Regions from separate parts of the Rhodococcus sp. IEGM 1318 genome, predicted to be linked through region 2. Evidence: riboswitches for the same ligand, from Rfam matches in the RefSeq annotation. Region 2 holds a riboswitch; each other region holds the start of a gene.
What was found. A riboswitch is a leader RNA that binds a small molecule or an ion and turns the genes downstream of it on or off. The one in region 2 is predicted to bind cobalamin.
Positions count from the first base shown of each region.

Region 1 (3,255 bases), on a different contig from region 2:
AGCAGTCGAATTGCTCTGGTGCCGACGATGAAGCCTGCCAGATGTGGGATCAGCAGACCGATGAAACCGATTCCACCGGCAACGCTGACTGCCGCGCCCGCCAGTACGGAGACCGCGAGCAAGGACAAGACACGGAACCGTCGGACGTTCATACCGAGTGCAGCAGCCCCGTCGTCACCGGTCTGCAAGACGTCCATCCACCGCGAACTGAACAGTAGCGCGGCACCGACGACGACTAGCGCCATAGTCGGGAAGATCAGCGTCGACCATCGCGCATCTCCGAATCCGCCGGCAATCCAGTGCATCACCGACGTCACGTGCCGATCATCGGCCAACACCAGGATGCAAAAGGTGATGAGCGCCGAGAATATCTGGGCGAGCGCGACACCCACCAAAATGATCGCGGTCGGCTGCGGATACCGGCCGCCGATCAGCAGCGCGAGGAACAACGGGATCATCGCCCCGACGAATGCTGCGACCGGAATCGTGAAAACCCCGAGGAGGCCGGCACCGAAACCCAGCACCGACACAAGCACCACCATGAATCCCGCACCCGACGACACTCCGAGTAGATACGGGTCGGCAAGAGGATTCCGTGTGACAGCCTGAGCAACAGCACCCGACATCGCCAAGGACGCACCCACCACCGCAGCCGTGAGGGCACGCGGTAGGCGAGAATCGATCACGATCGACTCCCGCGCCGCGGTCCACCATGTCTCGAAAGTCCCTGGCGCCAAACGGGCTCCGACTATCGCCCAGACGTCACCGACGGGAATGCGAACCGATCCCAAGGAGACGGCCAACCCCAGTACGATCGCCAAGGCGATCGCCAAGCCGACAAGCAGGGCGCCGTACCCGTAACGCGTGCGGGTCACTTCGCCGCGTCAGCGCCCGGATGGAAGGCTGTCGCGATGGTCTGTGCCGAACGCACCAACCGTGAACTCTCGAACAGGTCAGCGAGAGGAACCACGACGAACCGGTTCTGCTGCACAGCAGGGGTGGTCGCCATCAACGGCTGGGCACGGAGGAAGTCGATCTTCTGGTCGGCCGTCTTGTCGCCGTAGTCGATGACCACGATCGCCTGGGGTGCACGCTCGGCAACAGCTTCCCACGATGCGTCGATGTACGGCTTTGTCCCTTCGGCGAAGATGTTCGAGACGCCGGAGTATTCCGCGACCAATTGACCGACGCCGACTCCGCCGATTGTCGTCGGAACCTGGTCACCGCTGTCGTAGAAGAAGGTCGGCACCGGCGCCGCGTCCCCGACCGAAGCGCGGACGGAATCGAGACCATCGCTGATCTCCTCGGCGACCTCGCGGGCGGAATCTTCGACGCCCAGGACTCGACCGAGTTGCGTGTAGTCGTTCTCGAGCAATCCGATGTCGGGGAAACCGGTGCCACAGTATTCGGAGAAGAGGAAGGTGTTGATTCCGCGCTCGCCGAAAGCGTCTCGGGAACGGCCTTGCTTCTCGTTGAAGGCACTGGTCATTCCTCCGACCACGAAGTCCGGATCGACGTCGAGAACCTGCTCCATGCTCGGAAACGTATCGGAGAGGCTGGGAATCTTGTTGAATACATCGGCGGTCTCGGCAGTTGGCGGGTTGTCACTGTAAGCCCGCCCGACAATCCGATCACCCGCGCCGATCTCGATGAGGGCTTCGGTGACGTGTCCGTTCAAAGACACGATGCGCTGCGGCGGCGAATCGAAGGTCATCTCGCGATCGCAGTTGGTCACGGACACCGGCTGTGCGAAGGATTCCGCAGCAGACGCCGACTCTGATTCCTGACCTTTGGAACAACCTGCCGAAACCAAGGCGACCGCGATGAGAACAGCGGCGGCGCGGGACGGGGAGAACTGAAGTGACACGGGGACCTCGTAAGGGCTCTGAGCCACGAATGAGAATCCGACAGACAACTCCACCCGCACACTGATCCTCGGCCAGAGCTCCTGCTGGACTTCCTTTTCGTAGACCACGACGAATGGATGTCGCACACCGCGCGGTGGGTAATCGGGCTTGCCGACACTCGGTGACTACCGAGAATCGACCTACCGTTGCGGGTCAGCGCCGGATTCGGACCGGCTTCCCCCACACGCGTGGCTTGCAAGTGCTTCGAGCAGTATGCATGACGTTTCCGATTCAAGACCAAACGCCCACTACAGTCGATCTGGCCAGACGCCCCCACACACCGGAGTTGATACATGACACGCTGGGCCCAAACCGTCGTCGCCCGGAAATGGTGGGTACTGAGCCTCGCGGTTCTGATAGTTCTCATCAGTGGGGTGTGGGGACTCGGAGTATTCGGCAAGCTCAGCCAGGGCGGATTCATCGATCCGGGCAGTGACTCCGCGAAAGTCGCCGACATCATCGAAGACAACCTCGGCCCACAGACCCCGGACATCATCGCGATCTATTCGCCCACAGGCGGTAAGACCCTGGACGACATCGGGCCGGCAGTGACGGCCGCGGTCGACCAGTTCAAAACGGAAGTGCCGACGGCGTCGGTGAAGTCGTATTGGGGAACGGACGCGGCGGCCAAGGCCAGTCTGCTCTCGAACGACGGATCCATGGGCGCCGTTGCGATCACGTTGGCACCGGACTCGGGAGTCACGCCGGCCACTTTCGCCGATCTCTTGCCGAAGCTCGAAGTCGAAGGCGCCGAGGCACAATTCGCGGGCAACACCGTCGTCGGCGTCGCATTCAACACCAAACTCGAGAAAGACCTGGTTGTCGCCGAGGCCATCGCCATTCCGATCACTCTGGTGCTGCTGGTCTTCATCTTCGGCGGCGTCGTCGCTGCCGCGGTTCCGGTGTTCGTAGGTGTACTCAGTGTCCTGAGCGCATTGGCGGTTCTCCGGATCCTCACCTTGGTCACCGATGTGTCCTCATTCTCGATCAACGTCGCTTCTCTTCTCGGGTTGGGACTGGCGATCGACTACGGACTGTTCGTGGTCGGCCGGTTCCGTGAAGAACTGAATTCAGGCTCGGATCCGGGAGCTGCTGCCCAGCGAACAGTTCTGACGGCGGGTCGCACCGTCATGTTCTCGGGTCTACTGCTGATCTGTGCGTTCAGCGGCATGCTCGTTTTCCCGCAGGCCGTCATCCGGTCTCTGGGCTTCGGTGCGATCGCTGCAGTACTGAGCGCGGCAGTCCTGTCGCTGACCGCTGTGCCTGCGCTGCTTGCCATTCTGGGGCATCGCATCAACGCCCTGACGTGGCGCAAGGATGCGGCGCAACGCGGCGAGGAACGCTCGCG
Region 1 is NZ_JAWLSC010000001.1:536,765-540,019, reverse strand. Features, by position in the region: gene R4P65_RS02490 (iron ABC transporter permease) at 1-875, opposite strand, end outside; gene R4P65_RS02485 (ABC transporter substrate-binding protein) at 872-1,867, opposite strand; cobalamin riboswitch at 1,983-2,129, opposite strand; gene R4P65_RS02480 (MMPL family transporter) at 2,201-3,255, shown strand, end outside.
Region 1: it holds a riboswitch for cobalamin, as region 2 does, so the genes downstream of both, R4P65_RS02485 (ABC transporter substrate-binding protein) here and metE (5-methyltetrahydropteroyltriglutamate--homocysteine S-methyltransferase) in region 2, are expected to answer to the same signal.

Region 2 (3,255 bases):
CGTCGACGACGGACGAGGGGCCGGGTCGACGTCTTCCGGCAACGGTCTGATCGGATTGCGTGAGCGGGCCGGCGCGTCGGGCGCACGACTGATCATCACTCATCCCGAACCGCAAGGGTTTGCACTTCAGGTCGTCGAACAGGAGAAAGTGTGAGCAACCAGGGCGATCGAGCAACCATACGGCTGCTCTTGGCGGACGACCAGGCGCTCGTGCGAGGAGCTTTGGCCGCGCTACTCGATCTGGAATCCGATCTGTCCGTGGTGGCCGAGGTCGGCCGCGGTGACGAGGTGGTGGCTGCCGTACTCGAGCACAGTCCAGACGTCGCACTTCTCGACGTCGAGATGCCCGGCATGGACGGTATCGCCGCGACAGCGGCCCTTCGCGAAGCAGCACCCGAGACCCGGGTTCTGATCGTCACCACGTTCGGGCGCCCAGGATTTCTCCGTAAAGCCCTTCACGCGGGGGCCGGCGGGTTCGTCGTCAAGGACACACCTGCCAGGCAGCTTGCCGACGCGGTCAGGCGTGTTCATGCCGGACTGCGCGTCGTCGATCCCACCCTTGCGGCTGACAGCCTCGTCAGCGGCGAGTCGCCCCTGACGGAGCGTGAGACCCAAGTACTGCGCGCTGCTCACGACGGCGCACCCGTGGCGGCCATCGCAGGGGCGCTGTTCTTGTCCGCAGGGACAGTTCGAAACCACCTGTCGTCCGCAATGGGTAAGACGGGTGCCACGACCCGCGCCGAAGCCGTGAGAATCGCCGAGTCGAACGGCTGGCTCTGATTCGCACATGACCGAATCCGCTTCGCCGGCAAATAGTCCGCCCTTCGATTCTTGATGACGAATTGTCCAGATCACTCAAAGTAGGGACCTTCTACCCTAGGGATTTTCCCTGCAAACGACCCCCTTCGTGAGAATCCAAACCAGCTAATCGTTCGATAACTGGCTATGATGCAGTTAATTGAATCGACGGAGCCTGTGCGTAACGGAGGAAGGGACGTCTCATGTCGAACCAGTTCAACGATCGCTTGAACTCGCTGTTCGAGACTGCCGACTTTCACGTCACCAACGCGATGGTCGTTCGCGGCATGACCGAGTTCGGTTGCCGCATCTCGACGCCGTACCTGTCGCAACTACGCACCGGCGTCCGAACCAACCCGTCACCCGAAGTGGTCGCTGCCCTCGCCCACTTCTTCAACGTCCATCCGGACTACTTCTACGCCCCGTCCGACCACACTCCACCGACCATCTCCGGTGGCGAAGCAGACCTCTCTCTTCTCGAACAGCTGCACAACGTGCGCCTGCGAAACCTCACTGCTCGGGTCGTCGATCTCTCACCGTCTTCGCAGGATCTGCTTGTGGAAATGGCGGAGAATCTACGTTCCTCCGAGAATCTTCCGCGCGTACCACCGGACTCGAATTCCTACATGTCACGCGCGTAGCGCCCTTCGCCGACTCTCCTTGACTGCGCAGGGAGGGTTGGCCTTATGCTGATCGGTGCAGCTGGTTCGCCCGGCACGGTCATGAGGAGCCCCGAAGACTGTTCCCGGCGTCGAAGCCCCGTCAGCGCAAGCTGACGGAGTGAGAGGGAACCCGGTGAAAATCCGGGACTGTCCCGCAGCGGTAAGCAGGAACGACCGCCGTTTATGTGCACTGGGCATCCGCCTGGGAAGCGACGGCCAGTAGGTTCGATCCAACTCGATCGAGTGCCCGCGAGTCCGAAGACCTGCCGACTGTGTCGGGCACGCCGTGCCCGACGGTCCACCGCCTCGTGGAATGGGCGTGTAGATCTCCATCGGACCTCGTGCGTGGTTCGGGCAGTGCTGCCCGCCGAAGCTAGGGGTCTCGTGAGGTGTACCCGTCTGCCGGCAGTGGCCATCAGTGCATTGGCAATCTGGAGAAACTCCGTGACAACGACATTCACTTCGACCGTGCTGGGCTCACCGCGCATCGGTCCTCATCGAGAACTCAAGCGGGCAACCGAAAGCTACTGGGCGGGGCGCATCGACGCCGACGCCTTGCAGAGCGTCGCCCGTGACCTCCGTCGGCAGGGCTTGGCCGACCTCCGTGACCTGGGCCTCGACTCGATCCCGGTCAACACCTTCTCCTTCTACGATCAAATGCTCGACACCGCAGTTCTTCTCGGAGCACTTCCCGATCGCGTCGCATCGGTCGCCGATCCGTTGGACCGCTACTTTGCAGCTGCCCGTGGGACGGACACCATCGCGCCGCTCGAAATGACGAAGTGGTTCGACACCAATTACCACTACCTGGTGCCGGAGATCTCGCCGTCCACCACGTTCGCACTCGACCCGTCCAAAGTCTTGTCCGAACTCGCAGAAGCACTTTCCGACGGCATTGCAGCCCGCCCGGTCGTCATCGGACCGGTCACCTTCCTGTTGCTTTCGAAGTCTGTCGGCACTGACGAGCCTCTGCTCTCGCGGCTCGACGAACTGCTCCCCCTCTACGCGGATCTACTCGGTCGGCTCGCGAAGGCCGGCGCGGAGTGGGTTCAGCTCGACGAACCGGCTCTCGTAGGTGATCGCACCGACGAGGAAACCGAAGCGGCACGCGCTGCGTACGAACAGCTTTCGGCACTGACCGAGCGGCCGTCGATCCTGTTGGCGTCATACTTCGGCTCGCTGCGTGACGCGCTGCCCGCACTCGCGTCCACCGGTGTCGAAGGATTTGCCGTCGATCTGGTGGCCGGTCAGGACTCGATCGGCTCCGTCCCCGAACTCGCCCGCAAACTGGTCGTCGCCGGAGTGGTCGACGGACGAAACATCTGGCGGTCGGATCTGGATTCGGCACTGAGCACGTTGGGTGCTCTGTTGGGCAGCGTGGATACTCTTGCCGTCTCCACATCGTGCTCCCTGCTGCACGTTCCGTACACTCTCGACGCAGAAGCCGATGTCGACAAGGCCCTGCGCTCGTGGCTCGCGTTCGGCACCGAGAAGGTCAAGGAAGTGGTCACTCTCGCAACCGCTCTCACACAGGGACGAGAGTCGGTGGAGGACGAGTTCGCGCTGGCACGAGCTGCCGCGTCGACCCGCAAGGACGATCGCAGACTCAATGACGCGAGCGTTCGAGGCCGGCTGGACGCCGTTCTGAGCTCGGCGACCGGTCGCGCGCCCGCCGCCGAGCGCCGCGCTGCCCAGGACGAGTTGCTTTCTCTGCCACCGCTGCCCTCGACGACTATCGGCTCGTACCCACAAACGTCGAAGATCCGTATCGCTCGCGCGGCGCTGCGCAAGGGTG
Region 2 is NZ_JAWLSC010000013.1:77,010-80,264, reverse strand. Features, by position in the region: gene R4P65_RS26200 (sensor histidine kinase) at 1-154, shown strand, start outside; gene R4P65_RS26195 (response regulator transcription factor) at 151-780, shown strand; gene R4P65_RS26190 (helix-turn-helix domain-containing protein) at 1,002-1,439, shown strand; cobalamin riboswitch at 1,545-1,746, shown strand; gene metE (5-methyltetrahydropteroyltriglutamate--homocysteine S-methyltransferase) at 1,905-3,255, shown strand, end outside.

Region 3 (3,255 bases), on a different contig from region 2:
TGCGTCCCAAGCAGTTGGTGATGGCGACGGGTATGTCCGGCAAGGCCAATGTTCCGACGTTCCCCGGGCAGGACAAATTCCTCGGCGATCAGCACCACTCGAGCAAGCACCCCGGCCCGGATCAGTACGTGGGCAAGAAGGTCGTCGTGATCGGGGCCAATAACTCCTCGCACGACATCTGCGGAGCTCTATGGGAGAACGGCATCGACGTCACGATGGTGCAGCGCAGCTCGACGCACATCGTGAAGTCGGATTCGCTGATGGATCTGGGCTTGGGTGATCTGTATTCGGAGCGCGCGCTCGCTGCCGGAATGACGACGCACAAGGCCGATCTCACGTTCGGTTCGCTGCCGTACCGGATCATGCACGAGTTCCAGATCCCGGTGTACGACGCAATCCGTGAGCGCGACAAGGACTTCTACGATCGCCTCGAGAAGGCGGGTTTCGAGCACGACTGGGGCGACGATGGTTCGGGCCTGTTCATGAAGTACCTACGACGCGGCTCGGGTTACTACATCGACGTCGGTGCGGCCGAACTGGTTGCCAACGGGGACATCAAGCTCGCGCACGGCAACATTCGTGAGCTGACCGAGAACAGCGTGATCCTCGAAGACGGTACGGAACTGCCTGCCGACGTGGTGGTCTACGCGACCGGCTACGGCTCGATGAACGGCTGGGTGGCGGATCTGATCGGTCAGGACACCGCGGACAAGGTTGGCAAGGTGTGGGGCCTCGGCTCGAACACGACCAAGGATCCGGGACCGTGGGAAGGCGAGCAGCGCAACATGTGGAAGCCGACGCAGCAGGAAGCGCTCTGGTTCCACGGCGGCAATCTGCACCAGTCGCGGCACTACTCGCTGTACCTCGCGCTGCAGTTGAAGGCGCGCTACGAGGGCATTCCGACGCCGGTCTACGGGCTGCAGGAAGTGCATCATCTGAGCTGAAAAGGAACTGCTGTGCGCCTTCGTCAACCGCGGGCGGTTAACAAAGGCGCACAGCAGGTTCAGCGAAGGGCGTACTTCTTTGCCACGTCGGCGTTCTTGGTCGCGCGCTCGGTGAGGAAGGCAAATGCCAATCCGAGTACGAGCCACAGCGTCGCCTGCGTAGCGAGCGAGGAAAGTCGGAACTCCCACAGCAGGTTTGCCGGGAAGTCCTCACCCACCTCGTTGATGCCGGGAAGCGAGAGGTAACCGATCGCGACGATCACCAGGAACGCAGCCACCGGAGCAGCGATGCGCACGCTGAGGAACTCGTGTCCTGAAACTGCCTTTGCCGCCGCTGCGGCCGCTGTGACGGACAGCAGTCCGAGAATCACGGCAGCCAGCCACAGCAGTGTCCGCTGGTTGATGGTGTCCGGGTCTCCGACGGCCGGCGGATTGGCCGGGTACTTGAAGAACGGCACGGCCTCGATGGCCAGCCAACCGCCGACGGCGATGGTGATCGCCAACAACGGCCCGGACATTCCGGTGAGTCGTCGCGCGTAGTTGGCGACAACCGAGAAGATCGCGCCGAGTGCGAGTCCGGCCAGCGCAGTGGCCAGGAACAGCCCGGCGCGCTGCCCGTCGCGGCTCACCAGTGGTTCTTCTTCGTCGCCGTGCGAATGCCCAGCGGCTTCGCCGGCATGCTCACTGGCTGCACTGTTGGCTTCTTCGATCGCAATGGCAGCGTTGACGTGTGGTTCACCCAGCACGAACGCAACACCGCCGGCAAGAATGCCCGCGATCAAACCAGCCAACAATCCACGAATGAGAAGCTTCGTGAAATTGTCGACTAGTGGCACGGCAGGCCCATCAAGTGGCGTCCGTCGTGCATCAATTCATGCATGTACATGCCGGTGCGAGAGACCGCGCCCTGGTCGAATCCGACCAGGTAGAGAGCCAGCATCGCGAACAGAACTACTGCAGCGGCGAGGAAAGCAAGACGAGTCGAATCGATCGACGTATCGGGAGAATAGGCGAGAGCCATCGAAGCCTCCTGGGATTTTCGCGTCCCCTAGGTCCATGCGATGGCCGAAGTGTCTGGCTGTCGAAATAGCCGTACCGAAAAGGCACTTCACCTCGAATTACAGTGGCGCGACCGCTCCGGGGTTGCACCGGATTCCTGTCGGACCATCGCGTTTACAAGCGAACTTTTGCACTACGGCCCGCTCCGTGTCAACGCGCGAACCCGAGATGACCGTCGATTGTGCCCGCACGAGCGGGCACAATCGCTCGCGATCAGCTCTTGGCGGCTACGTCCAGGACAACTTCGAATTCAAGCAACGACGCACCCGAAGCGACGGGCTTCGCTCGTTCGCCGGAGTGTGCTTCGCGGGCGGGGCCGTCACGCCAATCGGCGAACGCCTGTTCGGACTCCCACTGCGTCACCACGAAGTAGCGGCTCTCGCCGGCGGTGGGGCGGAGGAGCTGGAACCCGAGGAAGCCCGGGGAGTTCTCGACTGCGTGAGCGCGTGCTGCGAAGCGCTTCTCCAGTTCGGGGCCCGCGCCCTCGGGGACTTCGATTGCATTGATCTTCACGACTGCCATGCAAGCGACATTACCCGCGTAGCCTCACCGCGTACCGTGACACTCGTGTTGCATGACGAAGGTGGAACGGGCCAACCGATTCTGTTGTTGCACGGCCTCATGGGCAGCTCCCGAACGTGGCGTCGCCATGTTCCGTGGATCCGCGAGTTCGGCCACGTCTACACCTTCGACGCTGCCGGTCACGGCAGGCCGGCGCCGTCAGAGCTGACTACCGAGGCATTCGTCGACGACCTGGCATCGGCCGTTGCCTCCATCGAGGAGCCGATCACCGTGATCGGTCATTCGATGGGGGCTCTGCACGCGTGGTGCTTCGCCGCCGCGCATCCCGAAAAGGTTTGTGCGCTGGTCCTGGAAGACATGGCCCCGGACTTTCGGGGACGCACCGCTGCGGACTGGGCGCAGATGATTTCGGCGTGGCCGCAGCCGTTTGCTTCCGAGGACGCGATGAAGGAATTCTTCGGCCCCGTCGCCGGTCAGTACTTTCTCGACTCCTTCGACCGTCGCGACGACGGGTGGTACCTGCACGGCGACGTGTCGACCTTCCGCGACATCTCCGAGGAATGGGGCACGAGGCATTTCTGGGATCAGTGGAAGGCGATCGAGGCACCGACCTTGCTGATCGAGGGGGAGTTCACCATCACCCCCGAAGGACAGATGCGAGAGATGGCCGAGCGGCCGCAAACCCGGTACGTACGTATTGCCGACGCCGGTCACCTGGTCCACGACGATC
Region 3 is NZ_JAWLSC010000007.1:205,685-208,939, reverse strand. Features, by position in the region: gene R4P65_RS18280 (flavin-containing monooxygenase) at 1-944, shown strand, start outside; gene R4P65_RS18275 (CbtA family protein) at 1,004-1,780, opposite strand; gene R4P65_RS18270 (CbtB domain-containing protein) at 1,771-1,965, opposite strand; cobalamin riboswitch at 1,990-2,128, opposite strand; gene mhuD (mycobilin-forming heme oxygenase MhuD) at 2,217-2,525, opposite strand; gene R4P65_RS18260 (alpha/beta hydrolase) at 2,571-3,255, shown strand, end outside.
Region 3: it holds a riboswitch for cobalamin, as region 2 does, so the genes downstream of both, R4P65_RS18270 (CbtB domain-containing protein) here and metE (5-methyltetrahydropteroyltriglutamate--homocysteine S-methyltransferase) in region 2, are expected to answer to the same signal.

Region 4 (3,255 bases), on a different contig from region 2:
TCTGCTCGTCGTGAGCCTTCGCCCATCGCCTTATGACGGGGGAGCGGCCGTCGAAGCGAAAGTGATCACCGTTGAGCAGGACACCGTCTGGGCTCAGCAGTTCGCGGCACTGCCGGTACACCTCGACGAGCTGCTGCGGTTGCAACCAGTGCAGTGCGGTCGTCGACACGATCGCCTGAACCGGCGCAGTCACTGCAGTCGGCCAATCGGCTCCCGCCAGGTCTGCGTCGATCAGCTGCAGTCGGCCACCGAAACGAGTCGACGACTGACGGGTGACTTCCAGCAGCATCGGGTCGTAATCGATCCCTACAACGCCGGCGTGCTCGAACTTCTCGAGGATCCGGGCGCTCAGTGAACCCGGCCCGCAGGCGAGGTCGACGACCGTGAAGGGTGTCTGCGCGTACTGCAATTCGAGAACGTCGAGAATCACGTCGAAGCGCTTCTCGCGATCCGCGATGTATGCCGCTTGCTGGTCGTCCCACTGACGCACCAGTTCTCTGATCTCCGCGGACATCTAGACCACACCCAACTGGCGCAGCCCGTCGGAGAGCTGTTCGATGCCACCGACATTGCGGATCGAGGGATCCATCGTCGTGCCTTCGAGGATGATGTAACGCTTGTTCTTCACTGCGGTGAGCTTGCTGGCGACCGGGTCCGATTCGAGGAACGCGATCTTGTCTGCGGCACTGTCACCGTCTCCGCCGCGGTCGAGATCAGCGAGCACCAGCACGGTCGGGTCTCGATCGAGCACACTCTCCCAACCGATTTCGGGCCAGTACTGTTTGTTGTCGTCGAAGGCGTTTTTCGCACCCACCGCATCGGTCATGATTCCCGGTGCGCCGCAACATCCGGCGAAGTACGGAGTCTTCGTGGCGGCGTACCACCACGCCAACGTCACGTTTTCGGCTCCCAGTGACGCCGTGGCGGTGGCCGCGCGATCCTTCAGGCTCTCGGTCAGCTCGGAACCTTTGTCTTTGACATCGAACAGTGTTGCCACGTCGCCGATTTCGGAGTAGAGGTCGTCGAGCGTGAGGGCCTTGCTCTGCTCGGCATCCTGACCGGTGCACTCACTGGGCGACTGATACGTCGCGACCCCGAGGTCGGTGAACTTGGTCCGGTCGGCGATGCCTTCCGAGGTGAACGTGTAGTTGAAGGTCGTGTAGACCATGTCCGGTTCGCGTTCGAGGACACTCTCGAATGAAGGGAACTCGGTGTCGAAGGCCTTCACCTGACCACGCGCCTCGCGCAGTTCGGGGAGGACGTCGTCATCGCTCATGGCGTAGCCGGCCATCCGGTCCTGCACTCCCAGCGCGAACAGCATTTCGGCCGCAGGCTGATTTACCGCGATCGCCCGTTCGATCGGTCGCTCCACCGTGACGTCTCGGCCACAGTTCTGGACTGAGGCGCTGGATTGTTCGGCAGAACTGTCGTCGGAGGAACAGGCAACCAACGATGCGCCCAACAGGGCTGCAACGGCAGCGGCGGGTAGGCGAAGTCTGGACAGACGCATGGAATCTCGTTCTCGCAGGGGCTCGTTCGCGGAGCCCGTTACCGTGTGAACAGGCGTCTGTTGACCCCTGCTGCCAGCCGGTATTCGGACTCGAGATCGCCCCACCCGAGCGCCTTCCCAGATTCTCATCCAGTGGCGTAAGCCCGGGCGGTCACCCTCACCGCTGCGCGTCAGTTCCGGATTCACACCGGATTCCCTGACCCCCTGTGTGGAGGTCTGCTGGCACAGAGGAACTTATCACCGCAGTGCACGGCCGGTCAGGTCGGCCGGTGTACGCGATCAGATCTAGATGGCCAGGTCGTCGATGTCGGTCAGGGTTCCGCCGTCGGCGAGGATGCGCTCGTAGTTCTCGCGCCGATGGAGGTCGATCTCGGTGTTGCTGACGCCCTGCTTCGGGTAGCCGAATATCGCGACGTCGTTTTTGTCGAGCCCGACGGTCGACCGAAAGTGCTTCCGGATTGCGCGCTTCTCACTGCGCTCACCGGCGCCCGACACTACGTAGCTCTCGGGATCGGCGAGCTCGCTCTCTTTTTCTGGACGACACCGCAATACCGGCGTTGCAATCGATCATCGAGCAGTTGCCTGCCGACGTCGTCGGAATCGGCTGGGTCACAACAGATGACGAGGTCGCCTGCACCGAACTGCCCACCCTTCCCGGTCTGGCTCTTCTGTCCGTGCAGGACCACGTCGATGACGATCGATCCGCTCGCTGAATCGTAGGAACTCACCGTGTACACGCGCGAAGCGTCGTCGAAGTCCGGTCCGAGATTCATGCGTACCGTCACATTCGGGCGTGACCAGGTTGGGTCGTCGGTCGACTCGCTCAAGCGAGCGGTGATCCTCAGTAGATGGTCGCTCGGTCGCTCCATTGCCTCGACGGTCGCGAGAACGTCGTTGAGTCCGCGATTGTGGTCGGCGCTGCGTAGCACCGCAGTTGGCATCTTGGTTGGCATCTTGGTTGGTGTAGTGCCGCCGACGTCCGGTGCACATGTCATCAGTTGTGCTCCTGGATCGGATTGTTGAGGTGACGACCAGGTTAGTGTTGCCTAAGTAGGTTCAGTTGTCCGGAAGCGACATCTGTTTACCTGAAAGGACACGCTCCGCGAACAATGCGTTTGAGCGACCTGTGCTCGCGCTGCTACCGTGCTTGTGATGTCCATACGCCGCTCTTCTCTCGCTTCCGGCCGTGCACTGCGCACGGCCCGATTCGGCGTAGCGACATTCCGACGGGGGCGTAAGGCGATCGACCGCCGCCCCTCTGGTCTCGTCTGGATCGAAAGAGCCTTGGCCGCACCGGCCGGATCCGTCTGACATTCGCCACTTCGGCGGGCATTGCCTCGCTGAGATTTCGCAGTGCCGCACCTGTTGCAGTGCTGCGCATTTCCCGTACCTGAAGTTTCTCGCGGGTGAGTTGTGAGTGTCGGCGCCACCGAGCCTGGATTACCAGCCAACTCGTTTTCGTGAAAGGTACACAGCAATGAATCGTTTCGAAGGTCGTCGTATTCTCGTCACCGGCGCAGGATCTGGAATCGGGCAGGCCACCGCGCTGCGGTTGCTCGCCGAAGGTGGCCGAGTGGTTGCTGCCGACATCTCCGAGAAGGGTTTGGCGAACACCCGGAAGTCGGCAGAACATGCCTCGACGGAGGGGCGCCTCGACACCCTCGTCGTCGATATCGGTGACGAGAGTTCCGTCATCGAGGTTGTGGGTCAGGCGATTTCGACTCTCGGCGGATTGAACGTACTGG
Region 4 is NZ_JAWLSC010000027.1:5,808-9,062, reverse strand. Features, by position in the region: gene R4P65_RS31725 (class I SAM-dependent methyltransferase) at 1-514, opposite strand, end outside; gene R4P65_RS31720 (ABC transporter substrate-binding protein) at 515-1,510, opposite strand; cobalamin riboswitch at 1,568-1,749, opposite strand; gene R4P65_RS31715 (hypothetical protein) at 1,796-2,005, opposite strand; gene R4P65_RS31710 (SIP domain-containing protein) at 1,969-2,223, shown strand; gene R4P65_RS31700 (SDR family oxidoreductase) at 2,988-3,255, shown strand, end outside.
Region 4: it holds a riboswitch for cobalamin, as region 2 does, so the genes downstream of both, R4P65_RS31720 (ABC transporter substrate-binding protein) here and metE (5-methyltetrahydropteroyltriglutamate--homocysteine S-methyltransferase) in region 2, are expected to answer to the same signal.